Regions from separate parts of the Paenibacillus sp. NPDC093718 genome, predicted to be linked through region 3. Evidence: predicted binding sites of a transcription regulator. Region 3 holds the regulator's gene; each other region holds the start of a gene.
What was found. Region 3 encodes Rex, which represses fermentation and respiration genes when NADH is low (regulators of the CRP and FNR family bind a similar motif). Its sites were predicted from a motif close to TTGTGAAATATTTCACAA; they were not measured.
Positions count from the first base shown of each region.

Region 1: ACQKPA_RS13750 (TorD/DmsD family molecular chaperone) is a predicted target of Rex. The motif match lies at 5,607-5,624, and genes of this name have one in related genera.
Region 2: adhE (bifunctional acetaldehyde-CoA/alcohol dehydrogenase) is a predicted target of Rex. The motif match lies at 4,128-4,145, and genes of this name have one in related genera.

Region 1 is NZ_JBNNUS010000004.1:178,749-187,005, forward strand. Features, by position in the region: gene ACQKPA_RS13735 (DMT family transporter) at 1-293, shown strand, start outside; gene ACQKPA_RS13740 (TetR/AcrR family transcriptional regulator) at 445-1,380, shown strand; gene ACQKPA_RS13745 (efflux RND transporter permease subunit) at 1,427-4,639, shown strand; gene ACQKPA_RS13750 (TorD/DmsD family molecular chaperone) at 4,719-5,396, opposite strand; gene moaA (GTP 3',8-cyclase MoaA) at 5,738-6,742, shown strand; gene mobA (molybdenum cofactor guanylyltransferase) at 6,890-7,546, opposite strand; gene ACQKPA_RS13765 (MFS transporter) at 7,693-8,257, shown strand, end outside.
Region 2 is NZ_JBNNUS010000006.1:365,092-373,348, forward strand. Features, by position in the region: gene nirB (nitrite reductase large subunit NirB) at 1-1,421, shown strand, start outside; gene nirD (nitrite reductase small subunit NirD) at 1,517-1,834, shown strand; gene ACQKPA_RS20025 (formate/nitrite transporter family protein) at 1,882-2,676, shown strand; gene ACQKPA_RS20030 (asparagine synthase) at 2,970-3,128, opposite strand; gene ACQKPA_RS20035 (Crp/Fnr family transcriptional regulator) at 3,217-3,942, opposite strand; gene adhE (bifunctional acetaldehyde-CoA/alcohol dehydrogenase) at 4,214-6,823, shown strand; gene pflB (formate C-acetyltransferase) at 7,143-8,257, shown strand, end outside.
Region 3 is NZ_JBNNUS010000002.1:848,381-856,637, reverse strand. Features, by position in the region: gene dinG (ATP-dependent DNA helicase DinG) at 1-1,911, shown strand, start outside; gene ACQKPA_RS09665 (redox-sensing transcriptional repressor Rex) at 1,974-2,639, shown strand; gene ACQKPA_RS09660 (amidohydrolase) at 2,614-3,915, shown strand; gene ACQKPA_RS09655 (DUF5590 domain-containing protein) at 3,947-4,465, shown strand; gene ACQKPA_RS09650 (hypothetical protein) at 4,737-5,270, shown strand; gene ACQKPA_RS09645 (AAA family ATPase) at 5,263-6,765, shown strand; gene ACQKPA_RS09640 (3-hydroxyacyl-CoA dehydrogenase family protein) at 6,900-7,772, shown strand; gene ACQKPA_RS09635 (acetate/propionate family kinase) at 7,769-8,257, shown strand, end outside.

The DNA.
Region 1 (8,257 bases), on a different contig from region 3:
TTGCCGGATTATTCGAAATCGGCGGCGTCATCGGCATCAAAGGCGTGTCGGAGCGCAAGGGATGGCAATATGTACTGATTTTGACCTTATCTTTTGCCGCCAGCTTCACCCTCCTCTCCTACGCCATGACCGTACTGCCTATGGGGACCGCTTACGCAATTTGGACGGGAATCGGGACGGTGGGCGGCGCCATCACAGGGATGCTCCTGTTCGGTGAACCGAAGGAATGGCGGCGGGTTCTGTTTATAGCCATGATCCTGTGCTCGGCCGTCGGCCTGAAATTGATCAGTTAATTACTTTTGTAAAATTTCATAAGTTTTCAGAACCTAACGTAAAGGACGACCGTAGTAAAGTTGAAACGGTCGTTCTTTTTCATATATAATAATTATTGACCTCATGGTCAATCCAAGAACCGAAAAGTTCTCAAGCGAGGTGAGCTATTGATTGGCTGATAAAACGGCAGAAAAACGACAGCAAATTCTCATCACTGCGATGCAGCTGTTTTCCGCGAAGGGCTCTTCGGTTACCTCCATGCAGGAAATCGCCGAAGTATGCGGGATGTCGAAAGGCAGCCTCTATCTTCATTTCAAGTCCAAAGAGGAACTGGAAAAGAGCATTTACGAGCATATCGCAAGCCGGATTAAAGATGAGATTCTCCGGGTCGACCACGATCCGCTTCTCGCGCCCAAGGAGCAGCTGCGCAAGCAGACGGAAGTGCTTCTGATCCATTTTCTGGAGATCCGGGAATTTCTCCTGAAGCAGTTCCATGATCAGATGCCGGGGAAACCGCCCTTTGACAAGGAAAACATGCGGCAGGAAATGCTGGCTGCATTGCAGTGGTTTAACAATAAGCTGAAATCCATTTATGGGCCCGAAGTAGAGCCATACACATTGGAAATCGGCATGTTTATGGGCAGTATGCTGGGTTCGTATATCCGCTTCCTGTTCATGCCCGGGTTCCATTTGAATGTGGGAATCACCGCTGATCACCAGATTCAGCTGCTCGATGATATTGTGGAAAGTATTCTGCGCAGACGGCCCGAGCCCCTGATCCCGATGGAGGCGGTGGGGCAATTGGGCCAATTATGCCAAACCGACATTCGTACAACTCGTCACCCGCTCATCGTCATTAAGGCGATGAAGAATGAACTAAAGAAGATTCAGGTAGAGACGGATGTCCGGGAAGATGCAATGGAGTCCCTCCATATTATGGAGAAGGAACTGCTTGCCCTCCAGCCCAGCCGGGCCGTTCTGAAAGGAATGCTTGCTAACTTGGAGGAGATCGAGGAACTTGAAGCCTTGTTTACGGAGCTGAAGGGCACCATTGTTACCGTGCTCGAAAGCTATCTGACACCCGGTGGAATGATGCAGGGAAATTAGTACAAGTTAGAGACATAGAGTTTTGGAGAGGAGAGAGAATCGCCTAATGAAAGGAATTATCAATTTCTCGCTGCGCAACAAGTTTGCGATCTGGCTGCTGACCATCATCGTCAGCTTCGGTGGGTTATACAGCGGACTGACGATGAAGCAGGAAACCATTCCGGATATTAATGTCCCATTCTTAAGTGTCACCGCGATCTATCCGGGCGCAGCCCCTGAAGGGGTTGTGGAGGATGTCACCAAACCGCTTGAGACGAGACTTCGCAATATTGACGGCGTCAAAACCGTAACCTCCACCTCCATGGAGAATGCAGCCAATGTCATGGTTGAGTTTGATTATGGTAGTGATCTGGACAACGCTACAGCTGCTGTTCGTGAAGCCATTAACGAGGTAAAGCTGCCTGATGACGCTCAGAAACCTACCATATCCAAATTCAGCATGAGTTCCATGCCGGTTGTCTCCCTAAGTATTGCGAACAAAGACAACATGGCATTGGATGAATTGACACGCATCACAGAGAATGACATCGTTCCGGAGCTGGAGGATTTGGACGGCGTTGCTTCCATCCAGGTAGCCGGACAATTCGTGAACGAGGTACAGCTTAAGTTTAATCAGGACAAACTGAACGAGCTTGGCTTGACGGAGGATACCGTCAAAGGTATCGTGCAGGGTTCCGCGCTGTACGTTCCGCTCGGCATGTTCGAAATGGACAAATCCCAGAAGGCCGTTGCTATCGATGGCGGCATTATCGGCATTGACGACCTGAAAAATATCGCTATTCCGGTTATTCCGGGCGGCGGTGCAGATGCAGCTGCCGGGGCCGGCGCTCCGAATGCCGGGGCAGGTCAACAACCATCGCAGCAGCCTTCCGGTGACGCAGCTGGGACCGGCCAACAAGGCGCTCCTGGAGCCGGTGCTGCTGCAGGCGGACCAAACGGTGCGCCTGCCGTTCCAACCGGCATTCCAACCGTAAAACTCAGCGAGATTGCCAAAATTGAAGTTATTGGAACCTCGGAATCCATCTCCCGCACCAACGGGAAGGAATCGATCGGTATCCAAATCGTGAAAGCCAACGACGCCAATACGGTTGACGTTGTCAATCAGGTGAAAGACAAGGCAGAAGAATTGAGAGGCCTCTATCCTGGCATGGATCTGACGATCATGCTGGACCAAGGCAAGCCGATTGAAGACTCTGTTCATACGATGCTTTCCAAGGCATTATTCGGCGCATTGTTCGCCGTTCTGATCATAATGGTCTTCCTGCGCAACATCCGTTCGACGATTATATCGATTATTTCGATTCCATTGTCCTTGCTGATTGCTGTGCTCTGTCTGAGACAAATGGATATCACCCTGAATATGATGTCACTCGGTGCCATGACCGTTGCCATCGGCCGGGTTGTCGATGACTCGATCGTCGTTATCGAGAATATCTACCGGCGCATGTCCCTCTCGACCGAGAAATTAACGGGCCGTGAGCTCATCAGCGCCGCTACACGTGAAATGTTTGTGCCGATCATGTCCTCCACTATCGTAACCATCGCGGTATTCCTGCCGCTTACCCTGGTCAGCGGTATGGTCGGAGAGCTGTTCATGCCTTTTGCATTGACGATGGTCTTCGCACTGCTCGCTTCTCTGGTCGTGGCGATTACGCTCGTGCCCGCTATGGCGCACAGCCTGTTCCGCAAAGGCTTGAAGAACAAACATGATCATGCGGAGAAACCGGGCGCAATGGCCCGCGGGTATCGTTCCATTCTGAAATGGACGCTGAATCACAAAGCCATTACATTCCTGGCAGCCATCGCGTTATTGGCAGGAAGCTTGTTCCTGACGAAGTACCTTGGCGTTAGCTTCATTCCGGAACAGGAAGACAAATATGCCATGGTGACTTATTCTCCTGAGCCTGGCGTGATGCTGGAGGATGTGGAGGAACGCGCATTAAAAGCGGAGAAATTGATTCTGGATCAACCTGGAGTCGAAACGATGCAGTACTCCATCGGCGGAAGCAATCCGCTTGGTATGGGATCAGCGAATTCCGGATTGTTCTATATTATGTATGACCCGGACACGAAAAACTTCGAAGATGTCAAAAAAGCGCTTGTCGAGGATCTTGCCAAGGAAGTACCGGACGGTACCTGGTCCAATATGGACATGGCAGCCGGCGGCTTTGGCGGCAGCCAGTTAACGGTTAACGTCTTTGGCGATTCTCTGGAGCAGATCAAGCCGGTGGCTGATCAAATTGCAGAGCTTGCCAACAAGGATACAGCCACCTTCGAGAATGCAGAAACCAGCTTATCCGAAGCGTTCGAGCAGTATACGCTGGTTGCTGACCAAGAGAAGCTGAGCTCCCTTGGCCTGACCGCAGGACAATTGGCAATGAAGCTGTCTCCCGTACGGGAACGTCCGGTCTTGACCGAAGTCAAAATTGAGGACAAGACTTACAATGTTTACATTGAGACGGACAGCAAAACCTATAAGAGCATCAAAGAAATTGAGAACGAAACCGTCACCTCTCCACTCGGTATCGAAGTGCCGATCAAGGATGTCGCCAAGGTGGAAAAAGGAACGACTCCTGACTCCATTATGCGCATCGACGGGAAAATGGTTGTGACCGTCACAGCCGATATCCTGTCCAGCGATGTTGGGTCGGCCTCCACCAACCTGGAGACTGAAGTGAACAAGCTTGAGCTTCCAGACGGCGTATCCGTCCAGTTCGGAGGCGTTACCGAGCAAATCAACGAAACCTTCGGACAGCTTGGACTCGCCATGCTGGCAGCCATCGCGATTGTATACTTTGTGCTTGTGGTTACATTCGGTGGCGGTCTCGCACCGTTCGCCATCCTGTTCTCGCTGCCGTTCATTGTCATCGGAGCCATTATCGGCTTGCTTGTTACAGGCGAGACATTGAACGTGTCTGCACTCATGGGCGTACTCATGCTGATCGGTATCGTCGTGACCAATGCGATTGTATTGATCGACCGCGTGATCCATATGGAACGCGAAGGCATGAGTACCCGCGAAGCCCTGCTTGAAGCCGGCGCTACCCGTCTTCGTCCAATTCTAATGACGGCACTCGCAACGATCGGCGCTCTCCTGCCACTCGTATTCGGTTGGGAGAACAGCGCAGGCATCATTTCGAAAGGACTCGGCATCACGGTTATCGGCGGTCTGATCAGCTCGACGCTGCTCACACTCGTGGTGGTACCTATCGTGTACGAGTTCCTGATGAAGTTCAGCAAGAAAAGAATCGAAGATTAATTAGAACATCAAAGCCCCGGCTTCCTACATTAGGAGGCTGGGGCTTTTTTTTGGATGACTATGATATTGTCCTGACTCGCTAATGTACCAGCACAGCTTCCCTGGAATGCTTCCACGTCTTCAGCATGTTCAGATCCTGTGCGAGGAACTCCTCGAGCAGACTGAATACCGACTGATAAAGCGGGCTTTCCGTGGAGCCCTTTAGATCCTTGCAGAGGGATGGCACCCATGACAACAGATGCTCCTCCAGAAACTTCTCTTGAACCTCCATCAATTGCAGCATGCTATGTTCACAATACGTATTGTTCAGCATACGGTCATGAAGCAGTGTCATAAATTCCAGTTCAATGGCTATATGATCGTCCGCTTCCCCGTGCAGTTTATTAAAGGCAACACCGACGGATGCATAACAATCGGCTAAATCCTGAGCGCATCCATCCTTCGTGTAATGAGACTTTGCCGCTTGACGCTGTTTGGACTGCTGAAGCAATCGGCGGTATTCCGCCCCTTCGTATTCGCAAATCCGAACCAATTCCTCAGGTGAGCGTCCACATAAATAGGTCATCAGGTCCGTACCGGCCTTCGAACACTCCGCAGCCTTGCTAATTCCGCTTCCGCGGCTCCATTCCGCAATCATAGACAAGCTGGGCCAATTGCCCAAAAAATCGATGAGCAGCTCGTAGACCGTACCCCGGTTTTCAAGCCATCTGTGACAGACGTCAGGCACCTCCAAAGTTTGAACAGGTGATATCGCCATATCGAACCTCCTATTGGTAACCTTTCTTGTTGGATGTGATATCCTTGACAGTATATCTTAGATGAACGTCTAATGAAAGCAGTTTGAAATGATTTCCGAAAATTTCGGAAAAATCAGGAAACTTTCGGAAATCTAGAATGTCACTACTCGCTTTCAAGGGGAGAAAGCTTTTGTCCACAGCTTCAATATACTGGATCCCGAAAGCGTTTTCTGTGATTCTTCTCACAAAAGAATGGCCGTTTTGCCGCAGCTTGTCCTGCCGGCATGACTCAAACGGTGCATTGACTCCCGTTCAGGGAATGGCTACAATGTGACCATGCATGCTATAAAGGGGGATTTCCATGATCGAACCGCTTAAAGATTCTTTCGGTCGGGTCCATGATTATATTCGTATCTCAGTGACGGATCGATGCAATCTTCGTTGTGTCTATTGTATGCCGGAAGAAGGGATGGAATTCCAACCACCCGATCAGATTATGAGTTATGAAGAGATCGCAGCGATCATGCGCGTCCTTGCCCCCATGGGCGTCTCCAAAGTACGCCTTACCGGCGGCGAGCCGCTGGTACGCAAGGATCTGGAATCCTTGGTCCATATGATTGCTTCCATTGAAGGAATTCAAGATATATCCCTGACTACCAACGGGATCATGCTCCCCTCCAAAGCTCGCCTGCTTAAGGAAGCCGGACTTACCCGAATCAACATCAGTCTGGATTCGCTTCATGAGGATCGCTACGCGCGCATTACGCGCGGCGGTCAAGTGCGTAAAGTGCTGGAAGGCATTGAAGCCGCTTATGAAGCTGGCCTGGATCCCATCAAACTGAACATGGTGCTAATGAAGGGCTTCAACGAAGACGAAATTCGCGACTTTATCGCGCTGACGCTCGATCGTCCCCTACATGTCCGCTTTATTGAATACATGCCGATCGGGCAAGCGTCCGATGCCTGGCGAGATTCGTATCTGCCGCTCAGCCGGGTATCCGAAGTGTGCCAGGAGGCGGGTTGGACTATTCAGGAAGAGCAGGGGCCATCCGGCAACGGACCTTCACGAAATATGAAGGTGGTTGGAGCTACAGGAACCTTCGGTCTGATCCATCCGGTCAGCGATCATTTCTGCGATTCCTGCAACCGCCTCAGGCTGACGGCTGACGGCCACATCAAGGCTTGCCTGTACTGGTCCGACGAATTTAACGTGCGCCGCGTCGTCGATGATCCTTCCGCGGTGGCAAACCTGTTCCGCAAAGCGCTGGGTTCCAAACCGTTGAATCATGAAATGGCGCTCGCGCTCGAGAAAAAAATGCAAAGCCATACCCCCACCGTCCGGCGTATGTCACAGATCGGCGGATAAACCGTCGGCTGTGCGTATAATAGCCGAAGGCAGTCATATGGTTGATATTAAAATCCCCGCCAAGCATTTAGCTGGCGGGGTTATTTTTTTATGATGAATACCGTTTCGTCGTGCTTTTGTACACCTTTATTCAGCTATAGAAATCTACTATCTATCCTCAGGCAAGTCCGCATTCATCAGGCCGGCTGCTGCCTCGTATTCCCCAGGCGTGTTCATATTAAATAAAATTTTGCGCGGATCAAGACCCGTAATTGCCTCTAATTGCTCCTCGTGCACGAAGACGGCATTCAGCTCCTGCACCCACTCCACCATGCGAAGTTGTCCCTTGTTCAGCCTGCGTTCAAGGCCTTCTACGATTTCTTTGCGATATGCCGCCAGCAGCGGATGCACCCTGCCTTCTACAACAGGAATTACAGCATCGGCTGTGAGCTGCTGATTCGCCAGATTCAGCAATCCCCGAAGGAAACGCTCATGGATATGGGGCATGTCGCACGCAGCGACCATATTCCATGTGCTTTGGGATGACTTGAGCGCTGCATGAAGACCCGCCATCGGGCCTTGCCCGACATAAAGGTCGGGAACGCATTCCAATCCGAGAAATTGATAAGACTCGGGGGTATTGGTGGATAGGATGACGCGGCCGCTAACCCCGTCAAGCGCCTGGACCGTTCGCTCGATCAAACTCATTCCCTGCATGGGCAGAAGCGCCTTGTTTCTTCTCATTCTCCGGGAGGCCCCGCCTGCAAGTACGATACCCGTCACCTGATCCGGCGAAAAGCCGACATCTATGGGTTGACCGCTCATATGTTCTACCCCCCTTTCTTACACGTTGTAAAAAAACTTGATTCAGTTTATAGGTTAATAAGCAGAATAATGGAAAATCATTTAAAAGATGGTTTGTATCCCTTTTCAATGCGTGATACATTGAAAGGGAAAGCGGCTTTTTTTCGATGCCGCGATTGTGGATTGTATTCGGTTTGAAAGGAATGACCTACTTGCGGAATATGGACAACGCCCAACCTTCGCTGATATCGCTCAAGCTGTTCAACTTCTTCATTTACGGAACCATGGTCATCTTCACCGGTTTCTTCCAGTTATATTTGCAAGACATCGGCATGAGCAAAATTGAAATCGGCAGCCTGATGGCGATCGCGCCATTTGTGTCCATCTTCGCCAATCCGTTCTGGGGATTCTGGGGTGATCGGGCGGCAAACATCAAGCGGGTGCTGCTGATCATGATGACCGGTACGCTGCTGCTGGTTCAACTTGTATTTCAGGCGAACACCTATGCAATGATATACATGACAATGATTTTCTTTTATTTCTTCCAGACTCCGATGTTCTCGCAGACAAATTCGCTGATTCTAACCTATATTGAGGGGACGCAGCAAAAGTTCGGCTCGTTCCGGCTATGGGGCTCGCTCGGATGGGCGCTGACGGCTATCGCTGCTGGGCCTGTCATCGACCGGCTCGGGTCGGGGCGCATCGCCATCGTGTTCTCGATTATGCTGCTGG
Region 2 (8,257 bases), on a different contig from region 3:
AACACGTGGTGATCACCGCGAAAGATGATTGGCGCAAGACTTATAAGAAAATATTAATTCGCGATAACATTATTGTCGGGGCGATATTGTTTGGAGATGTGAGCGATTCGGCAAGCCTTCAATCCATGATTCGGAAAAAGACAGCCATGACGGATGAGATTTACGATTCGATCATGGGCACGGATAGTGCAGGGACAGGAGGCGCCAAGGCATTTTCACTGGAAAAGATGCCCGACGATGAGATCGTATGCGGATGCAATGGCGTAACCAAAAAAGCCATCGTGGATGCCATTACTCTCCAAGGTCATACGACAGTGGATGAGATCAAAGCTTGCACAGGTGCTACCCGCTCGTGCGGCGGCTGTAAACCTGTCGTGGAGCAAATACTTCAGAGCGTATTGGGCGATGGCTTTAAGGCGGCAGGCAAACAAGGCATATGCCCATGCACGACACTCGATCGGGATGAAATCGTCGCGGAAATCCGTGAGAAGGGCCTTACCACGACGAAGGAAGTCATGCATGTTCTGAACTTCAGCAACCCGGAAGGCTGCTCGAAATGCCGCCCGGCCATTCATTATTATCTGGCCATGCTGAACCCGGTAACCCATCAGGAGGAGAGGGAATCCCGTTTTGTCAACGAACGGATGAACGCCAACATTCAGAAAGACGGCACTTATACGGTAGTCCCAAGAATGTACGGCGGCGTTACCACTCCGGAGGATTTGAAGAAAATCGCGGATGTATCGCTTAAATATAATGTGAAGGTTGTCAAGGTTACCGGCGGACAGCGTCTGGACCTCATCGGTGTTAAGAAGGAAGACTTACCGAGTGTCTGGGAAGAGCTCGATATGCCGTCGGGTTATGCATATGCCAAATCGCTGCGGACCGTGAAGACCTGTGTAGGATCCCAGTTCTGCCGTTTCGGTACGCAGGATTCGATGGGTATGGGGGCATTCCTCGAGGAGAAATTCGAAAGACTGGATTTTCCGGCGAAATTTAAAATGGCGGTCAACGGATGTCCGCGAAACTGTGCCGAGTCGTGCACGAAAGACATCGGGATTGTCGGCAATGACGGTGGATGGGAAATATTCGTTGGAGGCAACGGCGGCACGAAGGCACGTCTGGCTGATTCGTTCTGCAAAGTGAAAACGGATGAAGAGCTGATCGAAATCTGCGGAGCCCTGATGCAGTATTACCGTGAAACCGGTAAGTACCTGGAGAGAACATCGGAGTGGGTAGAGCGCTTGGGACTGGAACAAATCCGAGCGGTTATCCTGGACGATCCCAAGCAGCGTAAGGAACTGGTGGAGAGAATCGAGCTTGCCCTGCAGCAAGTTGAGGATCCTTGGAAGAAAGTGCTGAACGATGAGAAGCTGCGCAATACGTTATTCGAAGATGCAAGACCAGTGATCAGCAAATAGATGAGGGAGGAACCTACTTCCCTTTTGCCGCCTGAACATAGAGAGTTTGTCGCAGTATGGATGGGAATAGACAAGAGAAGTGGAGGCTGCATGTTATGGAAACCGAAAGATTTATTACGGTAGGGAATGAAAATGATTTTCTGTCACAGCTCGGAAGGGTGGTCCATCTCGGAGACCGGGAGATTGCCATCTTCCGGACTTCGGATCATCAATGGTTTGCGCTGGACAATCAAAGCCCGCATCCAAAAGGAGGGCCACTCTCGGAAGCCATCGTATCCGGGCACTACATCTACGATCCGTTATACGATTGGAAGATCGAGCTTTCAACCGGGCTCGTACAGGCTCCGGATCAAGGCCAGGTTCGTGTATATCGGATTCGCGCCGTGGACGGGAAGGTTGAGGTGGGTGTTTAAGGCCAGCTATCGCATATTAAACAGACGAAATCAAGGGGTGGTATCCCATGTTTAAAACGGATGTGGAAGCCGTAGTTAATGCCGCCGTCGGGAAAAAGGAGCAGATGAATCATAATCTGCTGCGCTATATGGTATCGGCTATGCTGGCCGGCGCGTATGTCGGCATTGGAATTGTATTGATCTTTAAACTGGGGGCGCCGCTCGCAGCTGCCGGTTCACCCTTCCAATCCCTCGTCATGGGAGCTGCATTCGGGATCGCGCTCACGTTGGTGGTGTTCGCAGGATCAGAGCTGTTTACCGGGAATCATATGTTTTTTACGATAAGCACATTATCCGGTCGAACGACAATGGGGGATACGCTGAAAAACTGGGTGCTCGTGTTTATCGGCAATCTGGCAGGGGCGATTCTGCTCAGCTATCTGGTGTATGCTTCCGGTCTGTTCAAAGACCTGCCGCCGGACCATCTCATCTTCACGGCTGCCGCCAAGAAAATGAATGATCCGTTTATGGAGCTGTTCTTCCGGGGTATCTTGTGTAACTGGCTTGTCTGTCTGGCCTTGTGGATGGGGATTCGGTCCAAAGGAGAAACGACAAAGCTGATCTTAATATGGTGGTGTCTGTTTGCTTTCATTGCGACAGGGTACGAGCATAGCGTAGCCAATATGACACTTCTGACGCTCGCAACGATATTACCGGGGCATCCCGAGACCATTTCCATAGGCGGATGGATCAGCAACATGGTGCCAGTCACGCTAGGGAACATTCTTGGCGGCGGATTGTTTGTGGGGATGGCTTATTGGTTTATCTCGTCGGGAAAAGGGAGCAAGCAAAAGGCTTTATAGGAGGATTCAAGAAAAGGAGCCCATAAAGGTTACTCACTTGATGACAGGCGAAAAGAAGCGGTCGACCAAACGGTTGACCGCTTCTTTCATTTGTCTAATTAAAGTGAGGGATCTGCACGGAACGTCTCCTAACAGAAAAAGAGGGCATCCTGTCAGATCTAATGTTCTTTTGGGATATCCGCTTTTTAGATATGCCATCGCTGGAGCAAACAGGAGGGCATTAGCATAAATAAGCTGTCCTCCTCAGTCATTGAACTGAACAGGACAGCTATGTGAATCTTGTCTTCCAATCCTTACCGATGTTCCACGAGGTCAATCGCACCGAGCACGATATGAGCCAGTCCGAAGCCGAGAATACCGGTTGCGGCAAGTTTATACTTGCTGCCAAGCAGAGCGGCACCCGAAGCAGAAACCACAGTTCCAAGAACAGCAGGAATCAAACCTTCACGCATGCTGAGCACTCCCTTTATTTTGGTTTGGAAAGACAAGGTTTATTGTAAGCAGATGACTATATATTATGCACAGAAGGGAGCAGGCCGATTAAATGCGGCAGATTTCGTTCGGACACAGCTCGCAATGGCAGATTTCCTGGAGCATCGGAAGATCTTTAATGACAATCATTCCGCCAGCATATTCGATAGCATCTTTTTTGCGCAGGTCGCTCAGCATCCGGTTCACGCTTTCGCGGGTCGCCCCAATCATGTTCGATAGATCGGTGTGGGTAATCTTCTTGTTGATGAGAATAGTATCATCCGCTTGATGTTGCCCGTAGGTATTGCTCAGCCGGATGAGTGTCGATGTTAAAGCGCCGGGCTTGCCGTACATCATGAGATCCCGGAATTTGGTCTGGGTGATGCGGTGGTGAATGCCCATCCACTTCATAAAATCAATGGCGAAGTCGCAGTGCTGACAGATCAGCAGTTCCAGATCCTTGTGCTCGATGACACCGACAACGCTATCCTCAAGAACCTCTGCCGAGAAACTGTGGTTATTGCTGAAGAATGGATCGGCTTGCCCGACCATGTCTCCTGGATGGTACATATATAGAATCAGCTCTTTGCCTTCATCAGTCGATTTAGTTAGTTTGATTCTTCCTTGTTTAACGTAGTACAGCTTGTCGGCGAAATCGCCTTCCCAGAACAAATGGGATCCTTCAGGGAGTACCCTTTCCTTCATGCTGACCAGCAGACGGTTGCGGTTTTGCTCCGAGAAGCACAGCGTGTTCCCTAAGTTTTCGATTTCCATTACATGGTCTACAGTATTCATGTTGGTATCCCCTAACATCCTAAAATTTGATCTGTTTAATCTTTAAATACATTATAACGTGAAAACATTCACTTTTGGGGGAGAATAAGAGGGAAATCGTGGCGAATTTTCAAACTTTGTGATCTCTTTCACTTGAAAGGAGGGGGAGAAAGGTGTAAATCACACAGAAAAGATAAATATTTATATTGTGAAATATTTCGCATGAAATTAGAGACAGCTGTGTTACGATCAAAGCGTAGAAAGAAACATGAATCATGGGAGGACGAGAGATATGGCTGTGAGCAAAGGAACGGTGGAAGTTAAAGGACAAACAGCATCGGAGTACATTCAGGGGCTGATTGACAAGGCAAATCGGGCCAAAGAAAAGTTTATGGAAATGAATCAGGAGCAAGTCGACGGGATTGTACAGGCCATGGCCATGGCAGGCCTTGAGAAGCACATGCAGCTGGCGAAAATGGCGGTCGAGGAAACGGGACGCGGCGTGTACGAAGACAAAATCATCAAAAACCTGTTTGCCACGGAGTATATCCACAACAGCATTAAATACGACAAAACCGTGGGTATCATCGAAGACAACGCCTATGACAGCTTTCAAAAAATAGCAGAACCGATCGGGATTATCATGGGGATCACACCGGTAACCAATCCGACCTCCACCACGATATTCAAGGCACTGATCTCCATTAAAACAAGAAACCCGATCATCTTCGGATTCCATCCATCCGCGCAGGCCTGCAGCCGGGAAGCCGCACTGATACTGCGGGATGCTGCCGTGAAGCAAGGTGCTCCTGCCGATTGCATCCAGTGGATCGAAGCTCCTTCCATGGATAAAACCAATGCACTGATGAATCATCCTGACGTTGCCTGCATTCTGGCTACAGGCGGTTCGGCGATGGTCAAAGCGGCATACAGCTGCGGCAAACCTGCCCTGGGCGTAGGACCAGGAAACGTGCCTTGCTTTATAGAGAAGAGCGCGGATTTGGATCAGGCGGTGAACGACTTGATTTTGTCCAAAACCTTTGATAACGGCATGATCTGCGCATCCGAGCAGGCTGTCATTATCGAGGAGCCTATCTATGATACCGTGAAGAAAAAAATGATTGCCAGCGGCTGTTATTTTGTCAACAAGGAAGAGCTGGCGAAACTGACAGCGCATGCGATGGTATCGGAAAAATGTGCGGTTAATCCGTCCATCGTTGGACAGCCGGCAGCTAAGATAGCCGAGGCTTGCGGATTCGAGGTACCGGAAAGCACCAAGATCCTGGTCGCCGAGCTGGAGGGAGTCGGACCTGCCTATCCGTTGTCTGCCGAGAAGCTGAGCCCGGTGCTGGCCTGCTATAAAGTGAAAGATGCGGAAGAAGGCATCACGCGCGCTGAAGAGATGGTTGCTTTTGGTGGCATGGGCCACTCGTCGGTAATCCATTCGCACAATGAGGACATCATCATGAAATTCTCGGATCGGATGAAAACCTGCCGTATCTTGGTGAATCAGCCATCTTCGCAAGGCGGTATCGGCGATATCTACAACACGAATCTGCCATCGCTGACGCTGGGTTGCGGTTCGTATGGACGTAATTCCACTTCGTCGAACGTAACGGCTGTCAATTTAATCAACGTGAAAAGGGTGAATCGAAGAACCGTGAATATGCAGTGGTTTAAAGTGCCGGACAAAATTTACTTTGAAAAAGGTTCGACGCAGTATCTTGCGAAAATGCCGGAAATCACCCGTGTCGCTATCGTTACCGACCCCATGATGGTGAAGCTGGGTTATGTGGAGCGGGTGGAGCACTACCTGCGTCAGCGCAGAGTGCCGGTAGCCATCGAAGTTTTCTCGGAGGTTGAGCCGGATCCTTCGACAACGACCGTAGAACGCGGAACGGAGATGCTTGCAAGATTCCAGCCGGACTGTATCATCGCCTTGGGCGGCGGATCGCCAATGGATGCAGCGAAAGCCATGTGGCTGTTCTATGAATATCCGGATACGGATTTTAACAATCTGAAGCAAAAATTCATGGATATCCGCAAGCGGGTCTATAAATATCCGAAGCTTGGACGGAAAGCGAAGTTCGTTGCCATTCCAACGACGTCGGGAACGGGCTCGGAAGTAACTTCGTTTGCCGTCATCACGGACAAAGGGCTGGGGAATACCAAGTATCCGCTGGCTGACTATGAGCTGACACCGGATGTGGCGATTATCGATCCGGAATTTGTATACACGCTGCCTAAAACGGCGGTAGCCGATACCGGCATGGACGTTCTGACACATGCAATTGAAGCCTACGTATCGGTGATGGCCAGCGATTATACGGATGGGCTTGCCATCAAGGCCATACAGCTGGTGTTCCAGTATCTTGAGCGGTCGGCGCTTACCGGCGACAAACTCGCCCGCGAAAAAATGCATAATGCATCGACGCTTGCCGGCATGGCTTTTGCGAATGCGTTTCTTGGCATCAACCACAGTCTTGCGCATAAGTGGGGCGGTCAGTATCATACGGCACACGGACGCACCAATGCGATCCTGATGCCTCACGTCATCCGTTACAACGCGAAGAAGCCAACGAAATTCGCTGCATGGCCTAAATACACTCACTTTGTGGCTGATGAGAGATATGCTGAAATCGCACGGATTCTCGGACTGCCTGCAAGGACGACGGAAGAGGGCGTAAACAGTCTGATTGGCGCAATCCGGGAGTTGAACAGCAAGCTCGGGATCGAGGAGTCGTTCCAGCAGCTTGGCATCGACCCTAAAGATTTCGAGAAAAATGTTGAGCATTTGGCGGACCGGGCTTTTGAAGACCAGTGTACAACGAGCAATCCGAAGCTGCCGCTGGTGACAGAGCTCGCAGAAGTTTACCGCAACGCATTTTACGGCCGGTTCTAGACAAGATAGACTCTAAACGCCGATCGTGAAGATCCATATAGATTTTCAGACAAGGTATGCAAGACCAGATTCAGAGTGATAAAAATCACGGGAAAAGATAAGTTTGTGATTATTATCACAGATGCAAGAGATCATCAGGACTACAATAAAGATGTAGGACGAAGCTGAATCTCAGATCTTTGATATAGAAGCTTGAAGGCACAAGGCGGGGTAGTGTCACCTTTGATCGTGAAAATAATCACATTTAAAGATCTGAGATAGATCAAGGTGTGGCCCCGTCTGTCCTTGCAAGCCCCAGCAAATCTAGGAGGGATTCAATATGTCGGTGATTGAAAGAGAAGCAGGCTGGAAAGGTTTTAAATCAGGTAAATGGACCAAGCGAATTGACGTTAATGATTTTATTGCAGAGAATATTACTCCCTATTATGGCTCTGATGAATTTTTGGCAGGACCCACGGATAACACCAAAGCACTGTGGGATATCGTATCGGATTTAACCAAGAAGGAACGTGAGAACGGCGGGGTTCTGGATGTGGATGTCCATACACCTTCAACCATCACCTCCCATCAACCTGGCTATTTGGATAAGGATAAAGAACAGATTGTCGGCGTTCAGACCGATGAGCCGTTCAAGCGCTCGATTCAACCTTTTGGCGGGATCCGGATGATGATTGATGCGTGCAACGCATACGGCTTTGAAATGCCGCAGGCGGTTGTGGACATCTTTAACGGCATACGCAAAACGCATAACCAGGGCGTGTTTGATGCCTATACTCCTGAGATGAGAGCAGCGCGCAAGGCCGGGATTATTACGGGACTTCCCGATGCTTACGGCCGTGGACGTATCATCGGTGACTATCGCAGAGTATCGTTATACGGCGTGGATGCGCTGATTCAGGACAAATTGAGAGAACTCGCCGAGCTTGAAGTGGATGCCATGGATGAGCCGATCATCCGTTTGCGGGAAGAATTGTCTGAACAAATGCGGGCGCTCAAGGAACTGAAGGAAATGGCGGCTATGCATGGTTATGACATTTCCAAACCTGCGAATACGGCGAAGGAAGCATTCCAGTGGCTGTATTTCGGTTATTTGGCCGCGATCAAGGAGCAAAACGGCGCTGCCATGTCGCTTGGCCGGGTATCTTCTTTCCTTGATATTTATATTCAACGGGATCTGACTGAAGGCAAACTGACGGAAGAAACAGCCCAGGAATTGGTCGACCACTTCGTAATGAAACTTCGGATCGTGAAATTCCTGCGTACGCCGGATTATAACGAGCTGTTCAGCGGAGATCCAACGTGGGTGACGGAATCCATCGGCGGCATGTCGGTAAACGGTGAAACGAGAGTGACCAAGAACAGCTTCCGTTTCCTGCACACCCTGTACAATTTGGGACCTGCGCCGGAACCGAACTTGACGGTGCTGTGGTCGGA
Region 3 (8,257 bases):
CAAGAACAGCTGCGTGACCGGGATATTCCCCTGCTCACCCAGGTTGTTCCTTTTCCTTTTAAAGCGGCTATTTTCAAAGGAAGAGGCCATTATTTGTGTTTGAGAAAATTTGAACATAAAATAAATAGAAGAGATTTTCATTCCCCGAAGGAAGATGTGATCACCGCGGCGCAGATGCTGGTCTGGCTGACCCAGACGGAGAACGGGGATGATGAGGAGCTGAACCTTGGCGGTCGCGGAGGGGATTTCTGGGAGACCATTTCCAGTGATTCGGATTCCTGCCTGGGCCGTGCCTGCCCATGGTTCCGCAAATGCTATTATCACAGGGCCAAACATGAAGCGGGCATCGCGGATGTTGTCATTACGAATCATTCGAAGCTGTTCACCGACGTGAAAGCGAATCACCAGCTGCTTCCGAGTTATGAGCGTCTCGTCATCGATGAAGCGCATCATTTGGAGGACGTCGCTGGCAAGCACCTTGGCTTGCAGATGAAATATTTTTCGGTTGTCCACACGTTGACCCGTATGTACAAAGACAGCCGCAGCGGTCAGCTTCCGGCTCTTCGCCAGCTGCTGCAAGCATCATCGCATGAAAAGGCTGTCGAGTGGTCTTCCATCATCGATCGGATCTATCCGGACCTGATCACCGCCAAAGAGAACTGGGACAGGCTCAGCGATCAATTGTTCGGACTACTTCCGGAACGCGGAGATGCGACCCCGGGGGATGCCGGTCAATTCTCGCTTCGGTTATCGCCTCTGAAGAAGCCGAAGGATTGGGATTCGCTTGCCGAGCTGGAGCATCAAATTCATCTGACGCTGGGCGATGTCGTACGCAAGGGTGACAAGCTGATCGCCGAAATGAAGGAAGATTTGGACGACTACAGCGCGGACAGTCTGTTGACAGACCTATCGGGTCTGTTTAAGGACCTGGCCGCACACCGTGAGGACCTGAGGTCCTTCATGGCCCTGAATGATGAAGGTACGGTGTACTGGATGGAGGCCAACGGCAACTTCCGCGGCAAATCGCTGCAGCTTTACGCGGTGCCTGTCGACGTCAGCACCCACTTAAAGGAATTGTTTTTTGACAAGAAACAAAGCGTGATCCTGACATCGGCGACCTTGTCTGTGGACAAATCGTTTCAGTTCATGATCGAGAACTTGGGTCTTCAGGAAGCGGCAGATAGCGGCAACCTGAACACAGTTCTGCTGCCGTCCCCGTTTAATTACAGGGAGCAGGCACTCCTTGTTGTGCCGCGCGATTTTCCGAGCGTGAAGGGCTCGGTCGGGGATGCGCTCTTTGTGAATACACTTGTGCAATCATTGGCTGATACGGCAATCGCGACACATGGTCGCATGCTTGTCCTGTTCACCTCGTACCGCATGCTCCGTCAGGTGCATGAGCCCTTGAAGGAGGCGCTGGCATCCAGCGATATTACGGTACTGGGACAAGGGATGGACGGAACCAGCCGAACCAAGTTAATCCGGAGATTCCAGGATAGCAGCGCTTCGGTCCTGCTGGGTACCAGCTCCTTCTGGGAAGGGGTAGATATACCCGGTGAGGCACTCACTTGCCTTGCCATCGTCCGGCTGCCGTTCCAGCCGCCGAACCACCCATTGGTCGAAGCCAAGAGCGAATTGCTGCAGCAGCAGAAGAAGAACCCGTTCATGAAGCTATCGGTCCCGCAAGCGGTCATCCGCTTCAAACAGGGATTTGGTCGATTGGTACGGACCGCGCAGGATAAGGGGATTGTCATCGTCTACGATACTCGGGTCATTGAATCCTATTATGGGAAGTATTTTTTATATTCCTTGCCGGGACCGAAGATGGAGCACATGCCGACAGAGGGAATCGTTCCCCGAATTTCGGAATGGCTGCAGGCAGAGGCAGGCATAGGGAATCAAGCTGAATAAAGTGAAACCATGAACGAGCACAAACAAATGTAGTTATTAACCTATTATTAGGGGGAGCATGCATGAAATCGGAAAAAATTTCGGAAGCCGTGGTCCGCAGATTACCTGTATACTTGCGCTATTTGAATGAGCTTCAGAAAAGGGAGGTCTCCACGGTTTCCTCCCAGGAATTGGGACAGAAACTGGACCTCAATCCTGCTCAAATTCGTAAGGACCTAGCGTATTTCGGTGATTTTGGACGGAAAGGGATCGGATATGACGTATCTTATCTGATCGAGAAAATTCGCCAGATTCTAAAGCTGGACCAGAAGATCAATGTCGCATTGATTGGGGCCGGTAATCTTGGACATGCATTATCGAATTACAATGCATTTCTAAAGGACAATATGAAGATTGTGGCGGTTTTCGATTCGTATTCTCCCAAAGTTGGTATGAAAATTAACAATTTGGTCGTACAGCCGATGGAGGAACTGGAGAAGACGGTTCATGAGTACGGCATTCGTATCGGAATTATCACCGTTCCGGATTTTGAGGCGCAGAATGTAGCGAATCAGCTTATCGCGGCAGGCATCGAGGCTATCCTGAATTTTGCGCCGACCATCCTGAAAGCTCCATCCCATATCCGGATTCATACGGCTGATTTTACTACGGATTTGCAGAGTTTGGCCTATTATTTGGATAACGGCAAGGAGGATGCAGCACATGACGACAACGAAGTGGATGGTTAAAAACGGAACGTTTGCGGTACTAGAGGAAGGAAAATCCGTGTTACGCGGATATATGGTCGTGGAGAATGACCGGATCACCTACCTGGGTGAAGAAGAGCCGACTGTCCAAGAGGGAACAGAAATCATCGACGGAACCCATCTGTTTTTCCTGCCTGGATTGGTGAACACGCACGGTCATGCGGCCATGTCGCTACTTCGCGGGTATGGCGACGATCTGGCACTACAGGTATGGCTTCAGGAAAAGATGTGGCCAATGGAAGCCAAATTCACGGCCGACGATGTATACTGGGGAACCTCACTCTCCGTGCTGGAGATGATCAAAGGCGGAACCACGACATTTGTGGATATGTATGATCATATGGATCAGGTTGCGAAGGTTGTGCAGGACTCCGGAATGCGCGGCGTTCTGACACGCGGTGTCATCGGATTATGTCCGCCTGAGGTGCAGCAGCAGAAGCTGGATGAGGCGGTTGCATTCGCGAAAGACTGGCATGGCAAGGCTGACGGTAGAATTACGACGATGATCTCACCGCATGCACCCTATACGTGCCCGCCGGATTTCATCGAAAAATTCGTGCAGGCGTCACATGATTTGAATCTGCCTTTGCATACGCATATGTCCGAAACGGAAACGGAAGTCGCTCAGAATGTAAATGACTACGGACTTCGGCCTGTTGCGCATCTAGAGAAGCTTGGCATGTTCTCCCGTCCAACGCTGCTTGCGCATGCCGTTCATCTGACCGATGAAGAAATCGAAATTCTGGCCAAACATCAAGTGATGGTTTCGCATAATCCAGGCAGCAATTTGAAGCTTGCCAGCGGCATCGCTCGCGTGCCTGCACTGCTGAAAGCCGGGGTCACCGTGTCTTTGGGTACCGATGGACCTGCCAGCAATAATAATCTGGATATGTTTGAAGAGATGCGGCTGGCCGCACTGATCCATAAAGGAGTGAGCGGGGATCCAACCGCGATTCCAGCATCCGAAGCGCTTCGGATGGGTACAGAATATGGAGCCAAGTCAGCCTTCCTTACGGATATTGGTACGCTTGCGGTAGGTATGAAGGCAGATATGATCGCATTGAACACGGATCAGGCGCACTTCCTTCCGAAGACGGATTACATTTCTCATGCTATCTACTCCGCCAGTGCGAAGGATGTTGAGCATGTATGGGTTGACGGCAAGCAGGTCGTGAAGAATGGCGCGAGTCTTACTCTCGATGAGGAACGTATCCGCCGGGAAGCGCAGCGTGCCTTTGAGCGTCTTACAACCCTCTAGGGAATAATCAAGGGGAGCGAGGAAGACGGATTTGAAGAAAAAAACGAAGTGGATATTGCTGAGTGTATCCGGCGTGCTGCTGTTACTGCTTGGTTTACAGCTCTATTATTCATATGTTATGAAAGATACATGGAATGAAGAAAGAATGGCAATTGCTGCCGCCAAACAGCATGGCCAATTGGTTACGTCCGGGAAAACCTATAAATCGGTGTGGGGCGAGGATAATAACTATTGGGTGATAAGCGGGAAGGATCAAGACAATCAAGATCGTATGGTATGGGTAAAATTTACGGATGACAACGTACCTGTTGAAGGTGCCGACGCTGTCCAATCCGTTTTGTTGAATACGGGGATGTCGGAAGCCCAGATGCGGGATCAGATTTATAACGAATTGCCTGGCGTAGAAATTAAGCGGTTGCTGCCTGGAATGTATGAGGGCGAGTATGCCTGGCAGCTGCAGTATGAACACAACGGTCAGCGCGGTTATCGGTTTTATCGTTTTCAAGACGGTAACACCATCGGTAATGACATTATTCTTCCAAATCAATAAAAAACGAAGTAAAGAGAGGCGTCCCTTACTATTTAAGAGGGGGCTTCTCTTTTTCTCTCTCATAATTGTAAGCGTATTCAGAAATGATAATGGAAAAACTGTTCTAAATATTTTCACAGACATGCATGAAAAAGTATATAAGATGTGATATACTCATACTTGTACAAAATGAGCATATAAAATACATGCATCCCTATATATCGTTGTTATATGTATTATTGTGTTGCAACATGATAGACAAAATTTCATACAGAAATGAAGGAGGAACTTCATGAAACTACGCATTGTACCTATCATGCTGACTGTCGTGATCTCAGCATCGGTTCTCTTTGGCGGATGGTTTCTGTATCGGCAGATGGCTTTGCAAAATCCGCTGGCCAAAGTTGTGTCACAATATGACGGCGTGAAGGATTCACATATAGATATTAAACAGAATACCGTTACTTTGAATCTTGATTTGGCACCAGATACAAATTTACAAGGTTTGGTTCAGCATATTAAGAAGGAAGGCAAGTCTGTGATTGGCAATCGGGAATTGAAAATCCTGGTGGAGGACCATTCCTCGGAAGCACTGGATCAATGGTGGGAGAAGGCGATGCTGTCAGTCGCTGAAGCGATGGATAATAAGCAATATACCGATATTCAATCATCGCTCGAGCAGCTTGCTGCCCAGTCTCCGAATTTGAAAGCAAAAGCAACGATTGATGACACTAACGTCTATGTCAGCTTGTCAGACGGCAAGTCTGGTAAATTTATAATCTTGCCGCGTCAGTCTGGCAACATGGAGGTGTGGAATCATGCCTAAATTAGCTAAAGAAATCATGTTAGGCTTTATTCCCGTATTGCTGGTATTCCTTGTATTTGTCGGCGTGAACATCGTGCCCTTGCTCATCGCTGCAGCACTTGTAGGCGGCTTGTTGTTTATCGCTAAGATGAAGGGCGGCATCGCTGTAGGCGCAGCGAATGAGCGAAAGCGGAAAAAGAGCGGACCTGCCAAGCTGACGTTCGAAGAAATCGGCGGGCAGGAAAATGCCAAGCAAGAGCTGCGCGAAGCACTGGATTTTCTGATTCGTCATGAAGACATTAAGAAATTCGGGATTCGTCCATTGAAGGGCATTCTCCTCACCGGGCCTCCGGGAACAGGGAAGACGTTGATGGCTAAAGCCGCTGCCCATTACACGGATTCGATCTTTGTCGCTGCATCCGGCAGTGAATTTGTTGAGATGTATGTCGGTGTTGGTGCAGGGCGCATCCGGGATTTGTTCAAGGATGCCCGTAACCGTGCGACAAAGGAAAACAAGCAAAACGCCATTATCTTCATCGATGAGATCGATGTCATTGGCGGTAAACGCGAAGGCGGCCAGCAGCGCGAGTACGACCAGACGCTGAATCAGCTGCTAACCGAGATGGATGGCATCTATTCGCAGGATACTCCTCGTATTCTGGTCATTGCCGCGACAAACCGGAAAGAAATGCTGGATAGCGCACTGCTGCGTCCAGGGCGTTTCGACCGTCACATTCAGGTCGATCTGCCGGATAAGAAGGGACGCACGCATATCTTGAATCTGCATGCGGGCAATAAGCCGCTGCACGAAGATGTTGACTTGGAGAAAATCGCCGAGGAAGCATACGGCTTCTCGGGCGCACAACTCGAGAGCGTCATGAATGAAGCGGCCATTTACACGATGCGCGAGAATGAACAGTTTATCCATCAGCGTCATTTGTCCATGGCGATTGACAAGGTAATGATGGGTGAGCGTTCTGACCGTGAATCGAATTTGGAAGAGAAGAAGCGCGTTGCCATACATGAATTGGGACATGCTATTATGGCAGAGCTTGTGCGTCCCGGCAGTGTGAAGCAAGTTGCACTCAGCCCGCGTGGTAAAGCGCTAGGTTATGTTCGTCATAATCCGCAGGAGGAACAATATCTATACACGAAAACCTTCCTGGAAGAGCAAATTATGATCGCGCTTGGCGGTGCGGCCGCTGAAGAGATCTTTTACGGAGGTCGAAGCACAGGCTCAAGCAATGACTTCGAGCAATCGCTGAACATCGTGGAGACGATGATGAAGTCAGGTTTGACGTCGCTGGGCATTGTTAACATGAACATGGTAACAACTGAAGAGTTAATGAAAGAGAATAATGTGATTTTGGAAGAGTTAATGAACCGCACCAAGAATCTCTTGGAACAGAAACGGCCAATATTCGACAATTCTCTTGATATCCTGTTGAAGGAAGAAATTCTCTCGGGGGAACAATTTCGTTGTCAATTTCGTGAAAACGCGCTTTTACCAGCATAAATTGTTATGCTGGTTATTTTTTTTTACTTTTTTGTCGTGCTAAGATATTATTATACTTTGTGCTCTGAAAATGTATTTTTCGACAAATGGGGTACAATAAAGTATAGAGATAAGGAAAGGGTGGAGTAGAAACCATGTACTTCAAAAAAATCGGCGTCGTAGGCGGCGGGACTATGGGGCAGGGCATTGCGGAGATGCTGGCAGCCAAAGGTCTTGACGTACTGCTCGTAGAGAAAACTCCAGAGAAACTGGACTATTCATACCGAATGATCGAGACCAGTCTAGATAAACAATTGGAGAAGTGGGGAATTACCCAGGCAGAGAAGAAATTGATACTGAACCGGATTCAAAAAGTAACTCATTTTGCCGAGCTTAGCACCTGCGATATGGTGATTGAGACCATTATAGAGGACTTGGAAGCGAAGAAAGAGGTCTTTACACAGCTTGATCAAGTATGTCCGAGCCATGTGATATTAGCAAGTAATACATCCACGCTTAGTTTGACGGAGCTCGCCAGCTCTACCAAATATCCTGAGCGTGTTATTGGCATGCACTTCATTCATCCTGTTTCCAAGGTAGACCTTGTTGAAATCATCCGCGGTCTGAAAACTTCCGATCACACGTTTACGGAAACGAAGCGCTTTGTTGAAGAAGTTTCGGATAAAAAAGGCATCATGGTATATGAGTCTCCAGGTTTCGTTACAACCCGCATGATTACCCTCATGATCAATGAAGCGATGCATTTGCTGCAAGAGGGCGTGGCTTCGGCGGAGGATATCGATGACGCAATGAGAATCGGATATAACTTCCAGCATGGACCGCTTGAGATGGCCGACCGTTTCGGTTTGGATTCCATTCTCGCTGCGCTGGAGCGCATGTTCCGCGAGTACGGCGAACTGAAATACCGTCCATCGATTGTCTTGAAGAAACTGGTCCGCGCAGGGCAACTGGGCGTTAAAACCGGAGAAGGCTTTTTCAAGTACGATAAGGATGGTGACCGGGTATGAATATTCTCGTAATTAATGCAGGTAGTTCTTCACTGAAGTATCAACTGTACAACATGACGGATGAATCCGTGCTGGCAAAAGGCTTGGTCGAACGGATCGGCATGGATTCCTCGATTCTGACGCATAAGCCGACGGGAAAACAGGACGTTACCGAAGTCAGCGAAATTCTGGAGCATACCACGGCTATCCGCAAAGTGCTGGGCATGCTCACGAACGAGGAGCACGGTGTGATCGATTCCATCGACAGCATTCAGGCCGTTGGACACCGCGTCGTGCACGGCGGGGAGTCTTTTAAAGAATCCGCGCTCGTTGACAGTGACGCCAAAGCGGAAATCCGCCGCTTGTTCGATTTGGCTCCGCTTCACAATCCCGCATCGATGATGGGGATTAAAGCAGCAGAAACCAATATGCCGGGCGTCCCGCAGGTGGTTGTATTTGATACGGCGTTCCATCAGACGATGCCGGAGAAATCATACCTGTACGCT